One region of the Gordonia sp. QH-12 genome, then DNA from elsewhere that is predicted to be linked to it. Evidence: riboswitches for the same ligand, from Rfam matches in the RefSeq annotation. Region 1 holds a riboswitch; each other region holds the start of a gene.

Evidence for each region. A riboswitch is a leader RNA that binds a small molecule or an ion and turns the genes downstream of it on or off. The one in region 1 is predicted to bind cobalamin.
Region 2: another riboswitch for cobalamin. It lies ahead of metE (5-methyltetrahydropteroyltriglutamate--homocysteine S-methyltransferase); the one in region 1 lies ahead of Y710_RS07740 (CbtB domain-containing protein).
Region 3: another riboswitch for cobalamin. It lies ahead of Y710_RS16925 (ABC transporter substrate-binding protein); the one in region 1 lies ahead of Y710_RS07740 (CbtB domain-containing protein).

What each region holds. Positions count from the first base shown of each region.
Region 1 covers NZ_KQ969288.1:1,893-9,534, forward strand. Annotated here, with positions in the region: gene Y710_RS07720 (acyl-CoA dehydrogenase family protein) at 1-861, opposite strand, end outside; gene Y710_RS07725 (8-oxoguanine DNA glycosylase OGG fold protein) at 956-1,762, opposite strand; gene Y710_RS07730 (histidine phosphatase family protein) at 1,787-2,278, opposite strand; gene Y710_RS07735 (CbtA family protein) at 2,284-3,090, opposite strand; gene Y710_RS07740 (CbtB domain-containing protein) at 3,111-3,332, opposite strand; cobalamin riboswitch at 3,374-3,521, opposite strand; gene Y710_RS07745 (ATP-dependent helicase) at 3,575-7,642, shown strand, end outside.
Region 2 covers NZ_KQ969293.1:25,716-33,357, forward strand. Annotated here, with positions in the region: gene metE (5-methyltetrahydropteroyltriglutamate--homocysteine S-methyltransferase) at 1-1,267, opposite strand, end outside; cobalamin riboswitch at 1,376-1,610, opposite strand; gene Y710_RS11785 (hypothetical protein) at 1,707-2,291, shown strand; gene Y710_RS11790 (hypothetical protein) at 2,336-2,692, opposite strand; gene Y710_RS11795 (acetyl/propionyl/methylcrotonyl-CoA carboxylase subunit alpha) at 2,823-4,634, opposite strand; gene Y710_RS11800 (condensation domain-containing protein) at 4,849-6,252, opposite strand; gene Y710_RS11805 (SufE family protein) at 6,269-6,694, opposite strand; gene Y710_RS11810 (sulfurtransferase) at 6,712-7,605, opposite strand.
Region 3 covers NZ_KQ969305.1:28,871-36,512, forward strand. Annotated here, with positions in the region: gene Y710_RS16910 ((2Fe-2S) ferredoxin domain-containing protein) at 1-59, opposite strand, end outside; gene Y710_RS16915 (ABC transporter ATP-binding protein) at 59-871, opposite strand; gene Y710_RS16920 (FecCD family ABC transporter permease) at 868-1,908, opposite strand; gene Y710_RS16925 (ABC transporter substrate-binding protein) at 1,916-2,881, opposite strand; cobalamin riboswitch at 2,909-3,095, opposite strand; gene Y710_RS16930 (acyl-CoA thioesterase) at 3,134-3,934, opposite strand; gene Y710_RS16935 (TetR/AcrR family transcriptional regulator) at 3,984-4,541, shown strand; gene Y710_RS16940 (TetR/AcrR family transcriptional regulator) at 4,623-5,171, shown strand; gene Y710_RS16945 (MFS transporter) at 5,171-6,718, shown strand; gene galT (galactose-1-phosphate uridylyltransferase) at 6,819-7,642, shown strand, end outside.

The DNA.
Region 1 (7,642 bases):
GAGCCGCTGGCATTCGTTGATGATGCCCAGGGACAGCGCGGCGATGCCGATCCGCTCGGCGGTGAATCCGGCCTTCGCGCTGTCGCCGCCCCGCTTGTCCGATCCGGTCTCCTCGGTCTCTCCGAGCAAACGATCCCGGCCCACCCGGACGTTGTCGAAGAACAGCTCACCGGTCGGCGAACTCATCATGCCCATCTTCTTGAACGGCTTGCCCTGGGTGAGTCCCTCCATGCCCTTGTCGAGGACGAAGGTGAGCACCTTGCGATCGCGCATCGGCGTGCCGTCGCCCTCGTCGAGCTTGGCGAAGACCACCATGGTGTCGGCGTACGGGCCGTTGGTGATGAAGGTCTTGTTGCCGTTGAGGATGTAGTCGTCGCCGTCGCGGCGCACCGTCGTCTTCATCCCGCCGAGCGCGTCCGAGCCGCTGTCGGGCTCGGTGATGGCCCACGCCCCCACCTTCTCCATCGTCACCAGCTCCGGAAGCCAGCGACGCTTCTGCGCCAGGGTGCCGCGGCTGCGGATCGTCGAGACCGTCAGGCCCAGTGAGACGCCCATCGACGCGATGAGGCCCAGGCTGACCCCCGCCATCTCCATGTTGAGGATCAGGAACATCGAGTTGGCGAGACTGTTCGATCCGCCGCCCGAGGATCGCGGCTCGCCCGCCTCCTCGGCTGCGAGCTCCTTCTCCAGGCTCTCGGCGTTCATCGAGTCCATCCCGAAGGTCGCCAGCATCTTGCGGAGGATGTCGTACGGCGGGAGCGACCCCGACTCCAGACCCTCCAGATTGGGCCGGACCTCCTTGTCGATGAAGCCGCGCACAGCGTCGCGGACCATCACATCTTCCTCAGACCACTCGAACATCAAGCCTCCAAACTGGAACACGTTTCACTTAGGTCTGACGGTAGCGCATCGTGTCACCGACCCGGTAGGTCGACGCCCTCAGTCGACCGGCTCGTCACAGCGCCGATCCGTCCCGTACGGCGGCCTCGGCCAGGCGACTGTGCCACTGCCGATTGAGCCACATCTCGACCAGTTCCGGCGCCACGCCCGCCTGCGCGGCCCAGCGGTGAAGCAGGGAGTTGTACCGCACGTATCTGCGGACGGAGTAGTGCGACACCGACGACGCGACAAGCCAGCCGTTCCACGTGAGACTGCCGGCGCTGGCAGCATCCAGCAGTTGCGGACGGTCGGGTGCCCCGGAGTGGATCGCCCAGCAGTACAGGGACATCAGGACGTGGCCCACACCAGGAGCGACCGGCCATCCCGACCAGTCCCGATACGCCGCGGCGTCGATCAGTGCCGGAGCGCGCCGGCAGGCGACGAGCGCACGCTCGACCGCGGCGAACGGCGTGCCCGCATCCCGCCCGGACCGGACGTCGACGAATCGGCGGACACCGCCGCGCAGCGGGTGCTCGGCCAGCCAGGCGGCACACATGTACAGGCGATCGAGTTCCGGTTCGTCACCGAGGCCCATTCCGTGCACACCCGGCTCGAGATCGCCCCGACGCAGGTACGCGGTGCCCTTCCACACCTGCGTTCCGTCCGCATCGCGCCCGCTGACCTGCGCCGGGATCTCGCACTGAGCCAGGCGCTCGTTCCACCAGTCGAGATCCACTTCGACGACATCCTCGAGAACCGTCTCGGCGTAGGGCTGGTTCCGGCACCAGGCGATGCAGTCCGCCGGAATCACCAGGTGCGCGTCCGCGCCGTCGCCGCTCCAACTCTCGTCCATGCGGCCGATGGTCGCACGGCCCTCTGACATCGACGTCGCACCTGCTCCGCGACGTCAGAGCGTGACCGTGTACAGCCCGCCCGGGCACACGTCGGCCGCAAAGAAGCTCGCGGCGTCCTCGCAGAGCACGGCCTGTGCGACCGGGCCCGCGACCACGAGCGTCGCCGGCCCACCCGCGGCGAGCGCGGCGAGAACGCCGCGAATCCGACCCACGAACGCGCCGACCGACTCACCGCCGTGGCCCGACCACAGGGGATCGCCGAACCAGGCGCCCAACTGCGCCGGGTCGACCGACTCCGGCGCGGTCGACCGCCAGCGGCCGACGTCGAGCGACGCCAGTCGCGGGTCGACGCCGAACAGACCGCACGCCAGGCGTGCGGTCTGCGTCACCGATCTCTCGGGTCCGGCGATCACCCGTCCGGCCCGGGGCAGCCGCGATGCGAGCGCCGCCGCATCCCGGCGGCCACGCGAGTCGAGATCGTCGTGCTCGCCGCCGAACCGGACCGCTCTGTTGGGTGCGGTCCGCGCGGCGACCACCAGATGCACCGACGTCAGGCGCCGACCTCCGCGAGCGTGCGGTCGGAAGTCTTGGACCGGCGCATCATCACGCCGAGCAGCGCGACGAACGCCACGGTCAGGACCGTCCACAGAAGTACCTGGTTCGCGATCGCGTACACCCGGAAGTCGGCCACCACCTGTCCGGGGAATCCGGCGCCGACGATCCGGTCGCCGTCCATCACCGGACCGGGGATCTCCTTGAACTCGGGAAGAAGCGCGGCCGTGATGGTCACACCGACCAGGTACACCACCGCGGAGGTGACACCCGACCACAGTCCGCCGATCCGGTCCGCGAGCCGGCAGCCGAGGATCACCGCGACGACCATCAGCGCCACCGACACCAGCGTCAGCGTCAGGTAGGCGCCCGACCGCGCTCCGATGGTGTCCTCCTCGCCGACCGCGGGCGGGTTGGGCGGGTAGACGAAGTAGGGGACGCCGATCACGGCCACGAAGGCCACGGCACCCAGCCCCGCTGCGACCGCCCGAGGGTCCGCGGCCGGCCACCGACGTCCCACGTAGGCCCACAGAACTGTGAACGCGACGGCGAACAGGGCGCCCATCGCGACGGCGAAGACGACCGTGCCGACTCCCGCACCGATGTTCTCCTGGACGGTTCGGCTGTAGATCTCGTGCTCGTGTGCATGCTCGCCGGACAGCATCGACTCGGCGTGCGACCGCTCCTCCTCGTAGTCGATGGCCAGCCGCACCTGCGGTTCGATGAAGATCCGCGCATAGACGAACGACACCAGTCCGGCGATCAGGCCTGCGAGCACGCCTGCGCCGGTGAATCTGCGCTCCATTGTTCTGTTGTCTCCCCGGCTCAGTGGCAGGGGAAGCCGAGGAAGTGCCGTGCGTCGTGCACGAACTCGTGGACATGGGTGTCGCTGCCGAACACCGACACCGCGCCCTGGTCGTATCCCAGGAAGTAGTAGGCGAGCGCCGCGAGTGCCACGGTGGCGGTGAGCCAGAGGGCCGCGCTCGCGGCGGAGAGGTTCGGCACGGCGAGGGAACGTACGCCCTGCGTTGCGGTGGATGCGGTCATCGTCGACGTCCTGTTCTCCCGGATCACGCGCCCGGGGTCGGCATTGTTCACACCGATGCGACTGTCTGGCTCGCAGTCCGACGGCGTCGTCGGCGGACCGCTCACAGTGGCGCGACCGCCCCGGATTCGCACCGGGTTAACCGCATCGGCCCGCTGAGTGTACCGCCGGCCGCAATCCGCTGAGTGTCACAGGTGTGCGCTTGAATGGGAGTGTGGCATCGGGCAGTCAGATCCTTCGGAGCATGCATCCGGCCACGCAGCGGTGGTTCAGCGACGCGTTCGGCGCGCCGACCCGAGCCCAATCCGGTGCGTGGACGGCGATCGCCCGCGGCGAGAACACCCTCGTCGTGGCTCCGACCGGGTCGGGCAAGACCCTCGCAGCCTTCCTGTGGGCCATCGACTCGCTGTACCGCGAGCGGATCGACGCCGCGACCGGCGGCAGTGCGGGCACCGCTCCGGGTGTCCGGATCCTCTACATCTCACCGCTCAAGGCACTCGCCGTCGACGTGGAGCGGAACCTGTCGGCACCACTGGTGGGCATCGCGCACGCGGCGCAGATCATGGGACTCGACGCACCGTCGATCACGGTCGGAGTCCGGTCCGGGGACACCTCGGCGGCCGACCGCCGACGGCTGCAGACCCATCCGCCCGACATCCTGATCACCACGCCCGAATCGCTCTACCTGATGCTGACCTCCTCGGTGCGCGAGACCCTCGCCACGGTGACGACGGTGATCGTCGACGAGGTGCACGCCGTCGCAGCGACCAAGCGGGGCACGCACCTGGCGCTCTCGCTCGAACGGCTCGATGCGCTGCTCGAGCGGCCCGCGCAGCGCATCGGGCTGTCAGCGACCGTGCGGCCCGAGGAACTCGTCGGCGAGTTCCTGGCGGGCGAGGGCGACTGCACCGTCGTGAAGCCGCCTGCGGCGAAGACCTTCGACCTCTCCGTGGACGTGCCGGTGGAGGACATGACCGCCATCCCGCCGCCGGACACCGGGACGGACGATCTCGACGACGCCTTCTCCCCGACCGCCGGTTCCCTCTGGCCCCACGTGGAGTCGGCGATCGTCGACCGCATCGAGGAGAATCGCTCGACGATCGTCTTCGCGAACTCTCGTCGTCTCGCCGAACGTCTGACCGCCCGGCTGAACGAGATCGCCGCCGAACGCGCGGGCATCGAGTTCGACCCGGACCGACCGAACCCGACAGTGCCCGGCGGGATGCCCGCCTACGTCTCGGCCAGTGGAGACACGGCGGGCGCGCCCGCCGTCCTCGCCCGCGCCCACCACGGCTCGGTGAGCAAAGAGCAGCGTGCACAGATCGAGGACGATCTGAAATCCGGCAGGCTCCGGTGCGTGGTCGCAACGAGCTCACTGGAACTCGGCATCGACATGGGTGCCGTCGACCTCGTGATCCAGGTGGAGGCCCCGCCGTCCGTCGCGGCCGGGCTGCAGCGCATCGGCCGCGCCGGACACCGGGTCGGCGAGGTGAGTCGCGGCGTGCTGTTTCCGAAGCACCGCACCGACCTGATCCACTGCACGGTGGTGGCGCAGCGAATGCTCGCCGGCCGCATCGAGGCGCTCTCGGTACCGGCCAACCCGCTCGACATCCTCGCCCAGCAGACCATCGCGGCGACCGCCGTCGACGATCTCGACGTCGACGACTGGTACGCGACCGTCCGGCGCGCGATGCCGTATCGGACCCTCACCCGCGACGTGTACGACGCCGTCCTCGATCTGATATCCGGCCGGTATCCGTCCGACGAATTCGCCGAACTGCGCCCGAGGGTGGACTACGACCGCGCAGCCGGGCGGCTCACCGCCCGGCGCGGCACCCTGCGTCTGGCGGTCACCTCCGGCGGGACCATCCCCGACCGCGGGCTGTTCGGCGTCTTCCTCGTGGGCGGGACCGACCGCGCAGAAAGCGGCCAGCCCCGCCGGGTCGGAGAGCTCGACGAGGAGATGGTCTACGAGTCACGGGTCGGCGACGTGTTCGCCCTCGGCGCGTCGAGCTGGCGAATCGAGGAGATCACACACGATCGGGTGCTGGTCTCGCCCGCGTTCGGCATGCCGGGGAGGCTGCCGTTCTGGATCGGCGACGCCGTCGGTCGTCCGGCCGAGCTCGGTGCGGCGATCGGTGAGTTCATCGGGATCGCGGGCCATGAGGAGAAGCTCGCCGCACTCGCCGCCGAACTCGGGCTCAGTGCCAATGCAGAGCGCAACCTGTCCGCGCTGATCGCCCAGCAGCGCGATGCCACCGGCGTGCTCCCGACCGACCGCACCCTCGTACTGGAACGCTTCCGCGACGAGCTCGGCGACTGGCGGCTGGTGCTGCACTCCCCCTACGGCCTGCGGGTCCACGCACCGTGGGCCGGTGCCGTGGCCGCGCAGCTCTCGGCACGTCTCGGCATCGACGGGGCCACCACTGCCACCGACGACGGCATCATCGTGCGCCTCCCCGACACCGATGACGATCCGCCGGGGGCCGACGTCTTCCTCCTCGACCCCGAGCACATCGAAGCGGACGTCACACGCGCGCTGGCCGATTCGTCACTGTTCGCGTCGCGGTTCCGCGAGTGCGCCGGGCGGGCGCTGCTGCTTCCGCGCCGTGATCCCGGAAAGCGTGCCCCGCTGTGGCAGCAGCGGCAGCGCAGCGCCCAGCTGCTGGCGGTGGCGTCGCGCTTCAGCGATTTCCCGATCATTCTCGAGACGGTCCGCGAATGCCTCTCCGACGTCTACGACCTGCCCTCGCTGGTGGACGTCCTCACCCGCATCATGCAGCGCAAGATCCGGATCACCGAGGTCGAGACGTCCACGCCGTCGCCCTTCGCGGCCTCGATGCTGCTCGGCTACGTCGGCTCGTTCATCTATGACGACGACGCCCCGCTCGCCGAACGCCGGGCGACCGCGCTGTCCCTCGACACCGCGTTGCTCGCCCAGCTCCTCGGCCGCGTCGACCTGCGTGAGTTGCTCGATCCCGCAGTGATCACGGAGGTCGTCGCACGGCTCCAGCGGACGGCTCCGGAACGGCGGGCGCGCGACGATCAAGATGTGGTGGACCTGCTGCGATGGCTGGGACCGTGCACACCCGGACAGATCGCCGAACGCTACCGGGGCGACGACCCACTCGCCGTTCCGCTCGACGAGGTGCTCGAGCGACTCGTCGCCGACGGCCGCCTGATCGAGGTGCCCTTCCGCGGCGCGACCGCTCTGGCCTCGGTCGACGACGCAGCGCGCCTCCGCGACGGCCTCGGCATACCGCTCCCGCTGGGCGTCCCCGCCGCCTACCTCCAGCCTGTCGCCGATCCCCTGGCCGACCTGGTGCACCGTTACGCCCGCACCCACGGACCGTTCACCACCGCCGATGTCGCGGAAGCTCTCGGCATGGCGCCCGCGGTGGTGACCCGGACCCTTGAAGAGCTCGCGGCGCGACGAACGGTGATCGAGGGCGAGTTCATTCCGCTCCCGCCCGAACCGCAGACCGGGCGCACCCCGAGCCAGTGGTGCCATTCCGACGTCCTCACCCAGCTCCGCCGCGGATCGCTGGCGGCCGGGCGCGCCGAAGTGGAGCCGGTCAGCGCCGAGGCGTACAACCGATTCCTGCTCGGCTGGCAGCACGTCACCGGGAAGTCACGGCTGCGCGGCGCCGCCGGCGTCGCGGCCGTCGTCGAGCAACTCGCCGGACAGCCGATACCGGCGTCGGCGTGGGAGACGCTGGTGCTGCCGGCCCGGGTGGAGGACTACCGGCCGTCGATGCTCGATGAGCTGACCGCCTCCGGCGAGGTGATCTGGTCCGGACACGGGGGCATCGGCGGGGCCGACGGCTGGGTGGCCCTGCATCTGGCCGACGCCGCCGCACTCACCCTCCGGCCCGCCGAGGACACCGAACTGACTCCCGCGCAGGACGCGGTCCGGACCGCTCTCGACCGGGGCGGGGCCCTGCGCTTCCGCGAGCTGTCCGACGCGCTGAACAACGCAGAGCACGCGATCCCCGACGGTGAACTGCCGGACCTGCTGTGGGATCTCGTCTGGGCCGGGCTCATCACGAACGACTCGTTCTCGGTGGTCCGCGCCGCGCTGAACCCGCCGCGCAGCGCACGATCGTCGGCCACCTCCGCCCACCGGACTCGCGGTCGGCCGCCGCGTCTGCGCGCCGCGCGGCTGTCGTCGCAGTATCTGGCGGGTGCTGCGGGTGCGGCAGCCACGCCGCCCACGGTCGGGGGGCGGTGGTCGGTGATCCGTCGCATCGCCGTCGATCCGACCACCGCTGCCGCTGCCACCTGCGAGGTGCTTCTCGACCGCTACGGCGTG
Region 2 (7,642 bases), on a different contig from region 1:
CGGCCGGAGTGAGCCCGGCGAGGCGTTCGCGGACCGCGGCGACGTGTACGCGCGGGTCCGCTGCCCGGGACGCCAGTGCCGCGCGCGCCGCCTCGAACCGGCACGCCTGGTCGTCCCGGCCGTGCGCCAGGGCCCGAGCGAGCGCGGCCACCTCGCCGAACTTCTCTTCGGCGAAGGCCAGCCATCCGTGCAGCACCGGGTCGAGTTCGAACTCGCCGCGCACGGTGTACGGGACGTGCAGTGTGGAACACGAGGTCGAGACCGCGAGGGCACCGGCGTGCGCGCGCAGCGACTCGAGTGCGGCCAGCGCCGCGTCGAGGTCGGTGCGCCAGACGTTGCGGCCGTCCACCACGCCGGCGACTACCAGTTTTCCGGTCAGATCGGCCGTGCGGACGGTGTCCGGAGAGCCGGTCACCAGGTCCACTCCGACGCCCTCCACCGCGGTCCGCGCCAGCGCCGCGAGACGGTCGCCCGCATCGCCGAAGTACGTCTGCACCAGGATCCGCGGGCGCGTCCGGACAGCCGACAGCACACCGTAGACGCGTTCGGCGAGGTCGGTGAGACCGTCGGCCTGATCGGTCACCAGCGTGGGTTCGTCGATCTGGACCCAGTCGACACCGGTCTGGGCCAGGCGGCCGAGGAGCTCGGTGTAGAGCGGCAGGAGATCGTCGATGCGGGTCAGCGGTGCCGGGCCGCCGTCGACCGCCTTGGCGAGCGCGAGGAAGGTGATCGGTCCGATCACCACGGGACGGGCGGGCACGCCCTGAGCCTGCGCCTGAGCGATCTCATCGAGGACTGCGCCCGGGTCGAGGATGAACTCGGTGTCCGGACCGATCTCCGGAACCAGGTAGTGGTAGTTGGTGTCGAACCACTTGGTCATCTCCAGCGGTGCGATGTCGGGGCCCGGGCCGCCGGCGGTGCCGCGGGCGGCGGCGAAGTAGCGGTCCAGCGGATCGTCGATCGCCGCCACTCGCGGTGGCAGCGCGCCGAGCATCACAGCGGTGTCGAGCACCTGGTCGTAGTACGAGAACGTGTTGACGGGCACCGAGTCGAAACCGGCGTCGATCAGTCTGCTCCAGCTGTCGCGGCGGATGCCCGTTGCGACCCGGGTGAGCGCGGCGGCGTCGATCCGGCCCGCCCAATAGGCTTCGACCGCGCGCTTGAGCTCCCGGTTGGCGCCGATCCGGGCGACGCCGGGGACGGTGGCCGTGAAGCCCGCCGAGTCGGTGGTTCTGGTGTCGGTGGTGATAGTCGTGTCATCGGACATGACGTGTTCTTCTCCTGCATGAGTAGTTCGAGCCGTCGCCATACCGGGCGCTGCGAACCGCAGTTCGTCAGTCGCCCGTTTCCTCGAGGCGGACAGCCATCGGGCGCGGATGCGCTCGATACATCCGGCAGGTCTTCGGGCTCGTCGGCGCGCGGGCCAGGAATGGAGCCCGCTTCTACTGGCCGTCGCTTCCCAGGCGCCGCCGCCGGTGAGCCGTGGCTCGGGCGGGGCGGTCCCAGTGCGTGTGACGGCGGTCGTTCCGACATACCGCTGCGGGTCAGCTCCGGAGTCTCACCGGATTCCCTCTTCGCGGGCGGTCGCTGCCGTCGGCAGCGAACTCGCGTCGACGCCCGGCGGGAAGCAGGGGCTCCATAGTGATCCCGGCCGGGCGAACCAGTTGCAGTTATCGATGGTAAAGGACCGGGTACCATTGGGCAGCATGGGATCCGGCGGTGATTTTAACTCCGGCGGACCGGCTCATCCGGTCGCTGGGATCATCCTCGTAGCCCGTGGAGACGAGCGGAATCCCGCAGGTGACGGCGATGTTCCGACAGAACAGCGACTGATGGCCTGCGTGTCAAGTCTGGGCGCCGGCGGCTGCAAGGACATCTATGTGGCGCTCGGCGCCCGCGTGGTTCCGGCGCCCGACACCTCGTCGACGACGCTCTATCTCCCCGAGTGGTACGACAGTCTCGACGCCTGCTCGAGTGCGGCGCTGAAGTTCGTCGATCAGCATCCGAGTCTGGCGGGGGCGGTGATCCAGACCCTCGACAGCCCGGATGCCGGTTCGATCGCAGTCGCACGCGTCATCGAGGCCGCCGCCGACTGCCCGACGAGTCTGTGCCGCGCGGCGTTCGGCGGCCGTCCCGCCCAACCCTTCTACCTGGGAGCCGAACGCGTTCGCGAGGCCATCGCGGAGCTGGGGGCGGGACTGCCTGCCGTGCGGTATCTCGTCGCGCACCGCGACGACATGGTGCTGGTCGACTGCACCGATCTCGGGAACCCCGCCGACTCGCCCCTCTGAGCGCCTGCCTGAATGCGCGGCGACCTGGATGCGCGGCGTCCGGGTCAGCGGCCCGGCAGTCCGGAGCGCAGAGCCGCCGCTTCGACGTCGAGCAGTGCGCTCGCGCAACGGGTGGCGGGATCGACCGCGGCCGCGAGCGCGGCGTCGTAGCCGTCGCGGGCGAGGCCGGCCACCGACCCCGCGGCGTCGACGCCGATCAGCGCCGCGAGTTCTCCGGTGGTGGGAACGCACACCGCCCACGTGAGACGCGACTCGTCGGCCCACGCGGCGTCGGCGGCTCGGATGTACTCGACTGGATCGCCGACGCCGAGGAGCTCGAGCGCGGGCACATCGGACAACCGCTCGTCGTGCCGCAGGGCGCGCAGATACCACGCACCGGCGTTGATCTCGACAGCTTCCATGACGGGTCCTTCTCGTTCGCTCACGAATCGGCCGGATCCGGGCGCGTGCACGGCTCCGAAACGGGCTGTGCCGTTCCTCCTGACTCCACATCGGTCAGGCGGAACGGCACAGCCGGAGGTGTATCCGGTTCTACTTGATCTCGAGCAGCACCGTGCCCTGGGTGACCGCGGCACCGGCCTCGGCGGACAGGCTGGTGATGGTGCCGGCCTTGTGCGCAGTGACCGGGTTCTCCATCTTCATGGCCTCCAGGACCACGACCAGGTCGCCCTCGGCGACCTCGTCGCCCTCACCGACGGCCACCTTGACGACGGTGCCCTGCATCGGCGCGGTCACGGCGTCGCCGGAGGCAGCGGCGCCGCCGCCCTTCTTGCGCGTGCGCGACTTCGGCTTGCGGCGGATGGCGCCGTTGGTGCCGCCACCGCCGCCCAGGTTGAGATCGCCGGGCAGCGAGACCTCGACGCGGCGGCCGTCGACCTCGACGATGACCTTCTGGCGCTGGGTGTCGTCCTCGTCGTCGAGCGGCTCACCGCCGGTGAAGGGCTTGATCGGGTTGTCCCAATCGGTCTCGATCCACTTGGTGTAGACCTCGAAGCCCTCGACGCCGTTCTCGTCGGTGCTGCCGATGAAGGCGGGGTTCGACACGATGTGGCGGTGGAACGGGATCACGGTGGCGAGGCCGTCGACCTCGAACTCGGCCAGTGCGCGGCGGGCGCGCTCGAGTGCCTGGGTCCGGTTCTCGCCGGTGACGATCAGCTTGGCCAGCATCGAGTCGAACTGACCGCCGATGACGTCGCCCTGGCGGACGCCCGAGTCGACGCGGACGCCGGGGCCGGAGGGCTCGCGGTAGACGGTGATCGGGCCGGGCGCGGGCAGGAAGCCTCGCCCGGCGTCCTCACCGTTGATCCGGAACTCGAAGGAGTGACCACGCGGGGTCGGGTCCTCGGTGATCTCCAGGGCCTTGCCCTCGGCGATGCGGAACTGCTGGCGCACCAGATCGATGCCCGAGGTCTCCTCGGTGACCGGGTGCTCCACCTGGAGTCGGGTGTTGACCTCGAGGAACGAGACGGTGTCACCCTGGACCAGGTACTCCACGGTGCCCGCGCCGTAGTAGCCGGCCTCGCGGCAGATGGCCTTCGCGGAGGAGTGGATGCGCGCCCGCTGCTCGTCGGTCAGGAAGGGAGCGGGGGCCTCCTCCACCAGCTTCTGGAACCGGCGCTGCAGCGAGCAGTCGCGGGTTCCGGCGACGACGACGTTGCCGTGCTGGTCGGCGATGACCTGGGCCTCGACGTGTCGCGCCTTGTCGAGGTACTGCTCCACGAAGCACTCGCCGCGACCGAATGCCGCGACGGCCTCGCGGGTGGCCGACTCGAACAGCTCGGGGATCTCCTCGACGGTGTGCGCGACCTTCATGCCGCGGCCGCCGCCGCCGAAGGCGGCCTTGATCGCGACCGGGACGCCGTACTGCTTGGCGAACTCGACCACCTCGTCGGCGTCGGCGACGGGATCCTTGGTGCCGGCGGCCATCGGCGCCTTCGCGCGCTCGGCGATGTGGCGTGCGGTCACCTTGTCGCCGAGGTCACGGATGGCCGACGGGGGCGGGCCGATCCAGGTGAGACCGGCGTCGATCACGGCCTGTGCGAAGTCCGCGTTCTCCGAGAGGAAGCCGTATCCGGGGTGGACTGCGTCAGCGCCGGACTTGGCGGCGGCGTCGAGGACCTTGTCGAACACCAGGTACGACTCGGCCGACGTCTGGCCGCCGAGTGCGAACGCCTCGTCCGCCAGCTGCACGAACAGTGCGTCGGCGTCCGGTTCGGCGTACACGGCGACACTGGCGATGCCTGCGTCCTTCGCGGCGCGAATCACGCGAACGGCGATCTCACCGCGGTTGGCGATGAGGACCTTCTTGATGGTCGTCTGACTGATCTCAGCGGAACTGGTCACTGGCACTCCTGTGGCACCACCGGTCAGGCGGTGCCGTTGTCGGGGACGGCTCTCACCATCCGGGGTCGACGGGCTGCGTCTCGCGCGGGATTCTCCCGCTCGTGGCGTCCTACACGTGGCTCGCATCAGACGGGCAACGTGATTTCCGCGACTCAGATTAACGCACCGATCAATTGCTCGGTACGACGCATCTCACGCAGGTCAAGAAAATTGTCTACCCGGCTTCGGCTGTACGCGCGAGTAGGTCCGCGAAACGGTCGAGGAAGACGGGAACATCACCTGCGGTTTCGGCGGGATAGCGAGCGTGCATCCGCAGGCCGCCGGGCGTCCGGTTGACCCACACGTAAACCTCGTCGTCGGCATAAGAATGGCTGCGCAGGACCCGTGCGGCACCGTCGTCGGCGGCCTGGGCACGCGGTGCCCCGCGCGTGTCCATGTACGAGACCACCGTATGCGGCGAGCCGGTGACGCCGATGAGATCCGCCACACGAAGGAACGGAAGCTCGCTTCCGTGCCGCGAAGCGCTCAGTTCCGCGGTGCTCCGCCGCGACGCCTCGGCGGGCGTGGGATCGTCGGAGACGTCGATCACCAGGGGCGCCAGACCGACGAACCAGCCCAGCGAGTGCAGCCACGAGCGGTCGGTCCGCGTATGCCGGGGCATGATCACGGCGAAGTCGTCGGCGCCGCTGGTCTCGCGGAAGGCCACCGCCATCGCTCCCAGGATCCCGCCCACCGGGGACGCGCCCGAGGCGGCGCAGAAGGCCTCGAAGCGCGTCGCGCCGGCGTCGTCGAGGAGCAACCGGGTGCGCGCGAGCTGGACCGGCCCGGTGCCCTCCTCGGCGGGCCCCGCCCGACCGGGCGTCAGCAGGGGGTTCGGTGGCAGTCGGCCGCCGAACCGGGCGACGAACTCGGCCCATGTGCGCACCGCGCGGTGTTCGGGGTCGGCGACGTCGGCGGCGCGGCGCTGGGCGTCGCTGAAGTCGAGGTAGCTGCCCGTGGGCTCGAGAGCCGGTGGACGACCCTCGCGGGCCGCCCTGTACAGCTCCGACAACTCGTGATGCGCATTGACCAGGGAGTAGCCGTCCACCAGCGAGTGGTCGGCGGCGAAGAACAGGGTGAAGCTGTCCGGTCGCGCCACGGTCGCGAACCGGTACGCCGGCCAGTGCAGAGGGGCGGTCGCGCGGTCGAACGATCCCGCGATCTGCTCGAGGAGCAACGGCGTCTCGGTGTACCAGCCGATGCGTGCCATCTTGACCCGGACGGTGTCGGGCTCGGTGGTGTAGCGCTCCGTGCGGTAGCGGGCGTCGCGGTCGGCCTTGAGCACCACGTGCGTCCGCAGCACCTCGTGGCGATTGATGTACGCCACCAGGGCGGAGCGGACCGAGGGCACCGACATCGGTTCGTCGAACTCGATCGCGAGCCCGAGCCACGATTCGCGGCCGCCCTCGCGATGCGTCAGCGCCCGGTACTCGAACGCCGACCGCAGATGCTCCTCGTGGTTGTGCGAGGTCTCGCGTACGTCTCGGCTCCAGCTGCCCAGACCGCCCGGCACAGCCGGAATCCACTCGACCAGGCCGCCGGGCTGAATCGGGGCGTCGAGGATCTGCAGAAAGTCCATTGCGCTGCGACGGCGTTCAGCGGGAGGTCTGCTCGCGCACCTGACGCTTGATCCGCGTCAGCATGCCCGCCATCCCGTTGAGACGCAGCGGACTGATCACCGACGACAGACCCAGCTCGTGGAAGAAGTCGTCGGGCACCGCGGTGATCTCCGAAGCACTGGCGCCGTCGAGCCCCTCGTGCAGGATGGAGGCGAAACCCCGGGTGGTGGGTGCCTCGGGCGGAGCGCTGAAGTACAGGCGCACGGCCTCGGCGTCCGAGGCGTCCACGGACAGGAAGATCGGCGACTGGCACTCGGGAACCGGCTCCATCGACTCGGGCTTCAGCGACTCGGGCAGCTCGGGGAGCTCGCGGGAGAACTCGAGCAGCAGAGTGACCTTGTCCGAATCCGCCAGATCGGCGAAATCCGAGACGATCTCGGCGAGAGGGGCGGGCAGCGTCATGGAACTGTTTTCCGGCGTCAGTCGGCGACGCCCGTGCCCGGCTCGTCGCCGACGGCGATCGGAACCCGGACGCGGTTGCCCCATTCGGTCCAGGAGCCGTCGTAGTTGCGGACGTTCTCGAAGCCGAGAAGATGGGTCAGCACGAACCAGGTGTGGCTCGACCGCTCGCCGATCCGGCAGTACGCGATGGTCGGGGTGGCCGGGTCGAGACCGGCGTACACGTCTTCCAATTCGGCCCGGCTGCGGAACCGGCTGTCGGGGGCGGCGGCCTTGGCCCACGGGATCGAGACGGCGGTGGGGATGTGACCGCCGCGCAGCGCACCCTCCTGCGGGTAATCGGGCATGTGCGTGCGTTCGCCCGTGTACTCCTGCGGCGAGCGCACGTCGATCAGCGGAGTCGAACCGATCTCGGACAGCACGTCCTCGGCGAAGGCGCGGATCTTGGAGTCGTCGCGCTCCACGACCGGATAGTCGGTCGGGCGGTAGACCGGGACGTCGAAGGAGGTCTCGCGCTGTTCGTCCATCCACGCGTCGCGGCCGCCGTCGAGGAGCCGGACGTCCTCATGGCCGAAGAGCGTGAAGACCCAGAGGGCGTACGCGGCCCACCAGTTGCTCTTGTCTCCGTAGATCACGACCGTGTCGTCGCGGGAGATCCCCTTCTCGCTCATCAGCTTCGCGAACTGCTCGCCGTTGATGTAGTCGCGGGTGACCGGATCGTTGAGGTGAAGGTGCCAGTCCACCTTCTGGGCGGTGGGAATGTGGCCGATGTCGTAGAGGAGCACGTCCTCGTCCGACTCGATGATCTTCAATCCGGGCGCGCCGAGGTGCGCGGACAACCACTCGGTCGTCACCAAGCGCTCCGGATGTGCGTATGCGGAGAAAGCCGGATTCGGATCGAATTCCACAGTCACTGAGGGTCTCCCGCCTCTGCTGATGTCGGAGGCGACC
Region 3 (7,642 bases), on a different contig from region 1:
TGCACATCCGCGCCGCGATCCGTCGGCGCCGTCACGATCACCCAGTCGGCGTCGATCATCACTTCTCCCCTCCTGTGGCCGAAACCACGCCGCACATGACGATCAGTGGCCCGCCGGTGACCGGATGGCGAAGCACCTGCGCGTCGAGGCCGTAGACGTCCGCCAGCAACTCGGGCGTCAGCACCTCGGAGGCGCTGCCCTGCGCACGGACGCGGCCCTCGTCGAGCACGACGAGGTGGTCGCAGTACATCGCGGCGAGTTGCAGATCGTGCAGGGCAGCGAGGACGGTGAGGCCGAGATCCCGGGCCAGCTGCAGCAGGTGAAGCCCGGCCGCCACATCGAGATGGTTGGTCGGCTCGTCGAGGACGAGGACCTTCGGGCGCTGCGCCAGCGCCCGCGCCATCTGGACCTTCTGCCGTTCGCCGCCGGACAGGGTCTGCCAGGTGCGGTGCCGCAGATGCTCGATGCCGAGCGTTCCGATGGCCTGATGCGCCTCGTGCGCGGCGTCTCCGAGCGGCCTGGCCCATCCGCCGGCGTGCGGGATGGTGCCGAGCTCCACAATCTGTTCCACCGACAGTTCCAGGACGGTCGCCGAGTGCTGTTCCAGCTCGGCGACGGTGCGCGCGAACTCGCGGCGGCCCAACTCCCGGACGTCGGTGCCGCCCAGCAGCACCTGTCCGGCGTCGGGCCGCTGCCAACGCATCACCATCGACAGCAGGGTCGACTTTCCGGACCCGTTCGGGCCGATCACGCCGGTGAATCGGCCGGCGGGCGCCCGGGCCGTGACGTCGTCGAGGATTCTCCGCTCGCCGCGGGCGAAGCTCACCGCCCGCATCTCGATGCCGGGCATCCCGGTCTCGGTACCGGTCATTCGGTGCCTCGCTGTCGCCGGAGCAGGTAGATGAAGGCGGGCACGCCGATCACCGAGGTGACGAGCCCGAGCGGCAGTTCCCGCGACGGCATCACGCCGCGGGCGATGATGTCGGCCCAGACCACCACCAATGCCCCGAGCACCACCGCCACCGGCAGGACCCGATAGTGCAGCGGGCCCACGAGAAAGCGAACCATGTGCGGCACCACGAGCCCCACGAACCCGATGATCCCCGACAGCGCCACCAGGACGGCGGTGCACAGCGACACCAGCGCGTAGAGCACCCAGCGAGTGCGGGCCACGTGAGTGCCCAGGCTCGCGGCGGCGCGTTCACCGAAGGCGAAGGCGTCCAGCGTTCGGGCGTGGGCCAGCACGGCGACGATCGTGCACACGGTGACGATCGCGGTCAGCGCGAGGGTGTTCCAGCGGATGCCGGCCACCGACCCCATCGACCAGAACATGACGCGGTCGGCGGTGCCGTGCGGGCCGAAGTAGATCAACGCCGAACTCAGCGCCGCGGCGAGTTGCCCGACGGCGACGCCGGCCAGGATCAGTCTGCCCGGAAGCAGCGCGCCCCCGCGCGTGACCGCGATCGCGAACACCAGCAGCAGCGCACCCATCGCCCCCAGAAACGCTGCGACGGAGACCACTGAGCCACCGGCCATGCTGCCCATGCCGACTCCCGTGCTCAACACCACCACGGCGCCGAGAGACGCACCGCCAGACATCCCGAGGATGTACGGGTCGGCCAGCTGGTTGCCCGTCAACGACTGCAGGACGGTGCCGCAGACCGCCAGGCCCGCACCGATGAGTGCCGCTCCGACCACCCGCGGCAGCCGCAGCTGAACGACGATGTTCTCGTCGAGCACATCGGACGTGCCGATGCCCACGCTGCTGCCGAGCGCTCGCACCACTGTGCCCAGCGGCAGATCGGCCGATCCGACCACGATTCCGAGCGCCATGCTGATCAGCAGCAGGATCGTCAGTCCGGCCAGCCAACCCGCCAGGGCCGGTGTACCGCGGAGCCGTTCGCGCACGCGCCGACTACTTCGCGAGCGCGTCCGACAGCTTGGCGGCGCCGTCGATCAGCCGCGGACCGGGGGTGCTCTCAGCGAACGGGATCACCACGAACGATCCCTTCGCGACGGCCTTCAGGTCCTTGAGCGCCGGGTCGGACTCCAGATACTTCCGCTTGGCGGCGGCCGGATCCCAGTCGGCGTCCACCAGGACGATCACGTCCGGATCGGCTTTGAGCACCGCCTCCCAGCCGGTCTCGGCCCAGTTGCCGGAGAGATCTCCGAAGACGTTCTTCGCGCCGACGGCGTCGATGACCAATTGCGGCCCGCCGTCGCCGGCACCGACGAAGGGCTTGTCAGTCGAGGAATCCCACCACAGAACCGTCTTGCCCCGTCCGGCCGACTTCGCGGTGAGGTCGGCGAGCTTCGCGCGCATGTCGGCGTTCACCCGGTCGGCATCGGCCGTCCGTCCGAAGAGCACGCCGTAGTCGCTGGTCTCACCGGCCACCGCGTCCCAGGACGAGGCCGGACGCTTCAACTTGTCCTCGCAGCCGAAGGGCGACACGTAGGTCGCCACACCGAGGTCGTCGAACGACTGCCGGCTTCCCAGCGCCTTGTCGTCGAAGGCGCTGCTGTACGACGCGGCGATCAGGTCGGGGTGCTTCTCGAGGACCGCTTCGCGGGTGGGGTACTTCTCCGACAGCACCGGGATCTCGCCGTAGGCTGCGGCCCATTGCGGGGCGATGGCGCTGTCGAGGTAGGCGGTGCCGACCAGCTGCCCGCCGGCGCCGACGGCCAGGGCCGACTCGGTGGCCCCCTGGTTGACGGTGATGGCCGCGTCGGCCGGCTTCTTCAGGGTGACGGTGCGGCCGCAGTTCTGCAGGCTGATCGCCGAGCCGTCGGCGCCGGATGCGGGATCGTCGCCGGAACAGGCAGAGACGGTGAGGACGGTGCCGGCGACGGCCAGGATCACCGCGTTCTTCAGGGTGCGCAATGCGACCCCCTTTCCAGATACTCGTGGAACTTCGGGGTACGCCGCGGCCGGTCTCCTGGCTACACAGGACTGCCGGCGGTCACACCTTCCCAGATGACGAGCACCCAGTGGCTGGAGTCCTGCACTCCCGGCGACTTCCGGACCTGTTCACAGTGGCGAGTACCGCGCCGGCTTCTCACCGGACTTCCCGAGCACCGTGACGTATCGCCCGAGTGTATCCGGGCACGGCCGGGACACTCGGGCGACCTCGAATCAGGCGGGGTCTTTGAAGTACACGAGCTGGTGCGTGGTCGCGAGGAGCACCTCGCCCGACCAGAGCTGTCCGTACTGGTCGAAATGACCGTGCCCGAACCGGGCGGCGCGCGCCGTCGCGAGGACGTGTCCGGTTCCATGCGCCTCGAGTTCCTGCGCGGTGGCGTGGAAATACGTGGTCAGGGTGATGGTGCCCGCCGGCATGTAGGTTCCGTGCCGGAGAAAGACACGAGGGTAGAACACGTCGGTCATCGCGGTGAGCGCCGGGAAGTCGAGCGGCCGCTCGGGCCGGTCGCGCAGCCACAGCGTCGACGTCGAGTCGGCGTCGTTCCTCCCGTCCATGCCGCCCGCGACGAACCGCTTGTCGTAGTTCTTGGCCCAGGCGATGAAGTCCACGTACTCGCTGACCTCGACCTCCTCGGCGGGCGGTGCGGCCGGAGGCGTCGGCTCGGTGTCGGACCAGGTGTCACGGGCGACGCCGAAGACCGCGGTGCCGGTGGCCGCCACCTGTCCGGATTGGCTGATCGTCACCACCCAGTGCTGATTGGTGCGGTTGGTCCGGACGGGCCGCAGGTCGAGATCCCACTGTCCTTCGGCGATCGGTGCCGCGTAATTGATGGTCAGCGCGAGCGGATCGCCGAGGACGTCGGGCCGCTGCTGGATGCCGTTGACGACGGTCGCGGCCGTGATGCCGCCGAACGGGCCGACCATGTTGTTGTACGCGGGATGCGTCTGCGCGCGGACCACATGGTCCGACGCCGTGGGCGTGAGGGCGATGGCCTCATCGAAAACGTGAGTCATGCGTCGACGGTAACAGAACGATCGTTCTACTCACGCGTACCCTGAGTGCATGGCAACACTCCCCGTCCGCGACCGACTGCTCCTGTCGGCGACTCAGCTGCTCCGGAGCAAGGGAGCCGACGGATTCGGAATGTCGGAGCTCATGGAGCACAGCGGCGTGGCGCGGCGCTCGATGTACCAGCACTTCCCCCGCGGCAAGGCGCAACTGCTGGAGCAGGCCACCGACGAGGCGGGCAGGCACGCCTCGTCGCGCCTCGCGGCCGCACTGTACGGCCGGACCGCTGTGGAGGGTCTGATCGTCATCGTGGACGAGTGGAAGCAGACCCTGGTGCGCCACGACTACCGCCTCGGCTGCCCCCTGGTTGCCGCCTCCACCTCCGCCGCGGAGTACCCGGGTGCGGCCGAGCGCGCCGCCACGGCTTTCCAAACGCTGGCGGGCCAGATCGCCGCATCCTTCGAGGCCGACGGACTGGCCGCGGACGCCGCCCGACGGGCTGGCGACATGCTGGTGGCAGCCCTCGAAGGCGCCATCATCACCTCTCGCGCCACCCGTTCCACCGCACCGCTCGACGCCTTGTCGTCACACATCCGCGAGACGTGGGGCTGAGCCCTCCGATATTCGGTCGACAGACCTCCGCCAACCCTGTACAAAAGTACATGTACATTCGTACAGAATTGCGATGGAGTCATGGCCAAGCACGACCCGGAGGCACGGCGGGCGGCGATTCTCGCCGCGGCGGCGGATCTGGTGATCGAACTCGGACCGGCCGCGCTGACGCACCGCCGCGTCGCCGAGCGTGCGGGTGTGCCGTTGGGATCGACGACCCAGTACTTCACCTCCATCGACGACCTGCGCACCCAGGCCCTGGAGCGGCTCGCCGCGGAGGTCGACGAAGACCTGGCCGCCGTGCGGAGCAGCCTGGTCGCGGCCGGCGGGTCAGCGGAAGCGCTGGTGGATCAGATTCACGACTACCTCGCCGACAGCCGCGCCGTCGCGGCCGACGTCTCGCTGATATCGGCGGGCCTGTTCGATCCCGAGTTGCGCGCGCTGTCGCTCCGCTGGCAGACCAATCTCGTCGAGATCTTGAGCGATTACGTCGGACCCGACAACGCGCTCGCCCTCGCGATCGTCTCCGACGGTGTCGTGATGCACGCGGCATTGCACAACACCGTCGTCTCCAAAGACTTCCTGCACACTCTCGTCGCGCCGTTCATGGCGCAGAAAAGACAACCGTGATGACTGCCTCACCCACCACGGGGAGCACCGGCTACTCCACCGTCCGCGCCTGGCTCGCGACCGCTGTGTTGAGTGCGAGCCTGCTCGTGATCGTGATGGATATGACGATCCTGAACATCGCTCTTCCCGCGATGTCGGCCGACTTGGAGCCCACCGCCTCCCAGCTGCTGTGGATCGTCGACGTCTACTCGCTGGTGCTCGCCGGGCTGCTCGTCCCGGCCGCATCGCTGGCCGACCGCTGGGGACGCAAGCGGATGCTGTTGGCCGGGTACGCCGTCTTCGGCGCCGCATCGCTGCTCGTCCTGGTCGCCGAGTCGGCGACCGCGGTGATCGCCATCCGCGCCCTCCTCGGCACCGGCGGCGCGTTCATCATGCCGACCACACTGTCGACGATCCGCGTCCTGTTCACCGACGCGCGCCGGCGGGCGCGCGCACTCGCGGTGTGGTCGTCGGTCGCCGGTCTCGGTGCGGCGATCGGCCCGCTGGTCGGCGGTTTCCTGGTGGAGCACTTCTCCTGGCAGTCGGCTTTCCTGGTCAACGCTCCGCTGATGGCGCTGGCCGTGGTCGCCGGGGTCTTCCTGCTCCCCGAGTCGCGGTCGGCCGACCCGGGAGTCTGGGACTGGCTGGGCATCGCCCTCTCGTTCTCCGGCATGGTGCTCCTGATGTGGTCGGTGAAGCACTTCGGTGCCGAATCGAGTCTGCTGGTCCCCGAGGGCTGGGCCGCGTTCGCCGCAGGAGTGCTGCTGCTGACCGTCTTCGTCCGCCGCAGTCTGCGCCAGGACCGGCCGATGCTCGACGTCGGACTGTTCCGCAGCCGCGTCTTCACCGGCGGTATCGCCGGCGCCCTCGGCTCGATGTTCGCGATGGCCGCGGCCCTGCTGCTGCTCGCCCAGTGGCTGCAGTCGGTAGAGGGCAGTTCACCGATCCGTGCCGGCCTGCAGCTGGTCCCGCTCGCTGTCGCCTCGGCCGCCGCGTCGCTCGCCGCACCGCGTCTGGCCGAACGCATCGGTCCGCGAATCGTCATTGCCGGCGGCATCGCGGTGGCCGGCATCGGCATGATCGCCGTGTACCTGATCCCCGGAGAGCTGCACTACGCGTCGGCCGTCGTGTCGTTGATCCTGGTGGGTGTCGGCATCGGATCGCTGGCGATCGGCTCGGCGCTGATCATGTCGGGCAGCCCCGAGAACCGCGCGGGCAACGCCGCCGCGATGGAGGAGACCTCCTACGAACTCGGCAGCGTCATCGGTGTCGCGCTCCTCGGCAGCGTCGCCGCGGTGCTCTATCGCAGCCGGCTCGACGAGTCCGGCGCGCTGGACGACCTCGATCCCCGATTGCACGACGCGGCCCGCGAGTCGATCGGGTCCGCGGCGGGCGTCGCCGATCAGCTGCACATGCCGAACCTGGCACAGCAAGCCGGTACCGCGTTCACCGATTCGCTGCAGATCACCAGCCTCACCGGCGGTCTCATCATGCTGGCGGTCGCCGCGGCGGTGTACGCCCTGGTCCCTGCGGGTACGCGTATCGACGCCGAGGTGGTCGAGGGATGAGCCGGACCCGGGGTCGTCTCCCCGTGACGATCTGAAAACGCGTGCCGGCCTCCGGTCGCGGAAGGTCGTCGCGACCGGAGCCCGATGGTAGATTCGCCGCGTGTCGACGGCGAGGTCTCTCCCCGAACCGGTCCGCGGACGGCTCAGTGACGGACGCGAGATACTGCTGTTCGACGACGGCGAGGCCTCCGTCCTGCGCCCCGACCGCCGCGACCTGCCGACGGATCGCGGTGCGACGACCGTCCGCCGAGACCCCGTCACGGACGACTGGGTGATCGTGGCGCCCGCGCGCCAGGACCGTACCCATCTGCCGCCGCGGCGGCAGTGCCCGCTGTGCCCCGACCCGGAGGGTCTCCGAAGCGAGATCCCAGCGTCGGACTACGGGGTGGCGGTGTTCGAGAATCGCTTCCCGTCGCTCGCCGCACCACCGGAGCCTGCCGGTGCCGGAGCGTCGCCGCCGGCGAGCGACGATCCGCTGCGGACCGAGATTCCGGGCACCGGCCGCTGCGAGGTGGTCTGCTTCACCAGCGACCACGACGGTTCGTTCGGCGCACTCCCCGAACGCCGCGCCCGCCTGGTCCTCGACGCTCTGGCGCACCGGACCGCCGAGCTCATGGCGTTGGACGGCGTGCGCGAGGTCCATTGTTTCGAGAATCGCGGCGAGGAGATCGGCGTGACCCTCGGTCACCCGCACGGCCAGATCTACGCCTACCCGTTCCGTACCCGCCGCACCGAATCGATGCTGCGGTCGGCCGGTCGGTACCGGCGCGAGCACTCCGCAGACCTCTTCGAAGCGATCCTCGCCCGCGAACTCGAAGACGGCGAGCGAATTCTCCTGTCGACCGCGCACACCACTGCGTTCGTACCGTTCGCGGCGCGCTGGCCGGTGGAGGTGCACGTCTACCCGAACCGGCACGTCCGCGG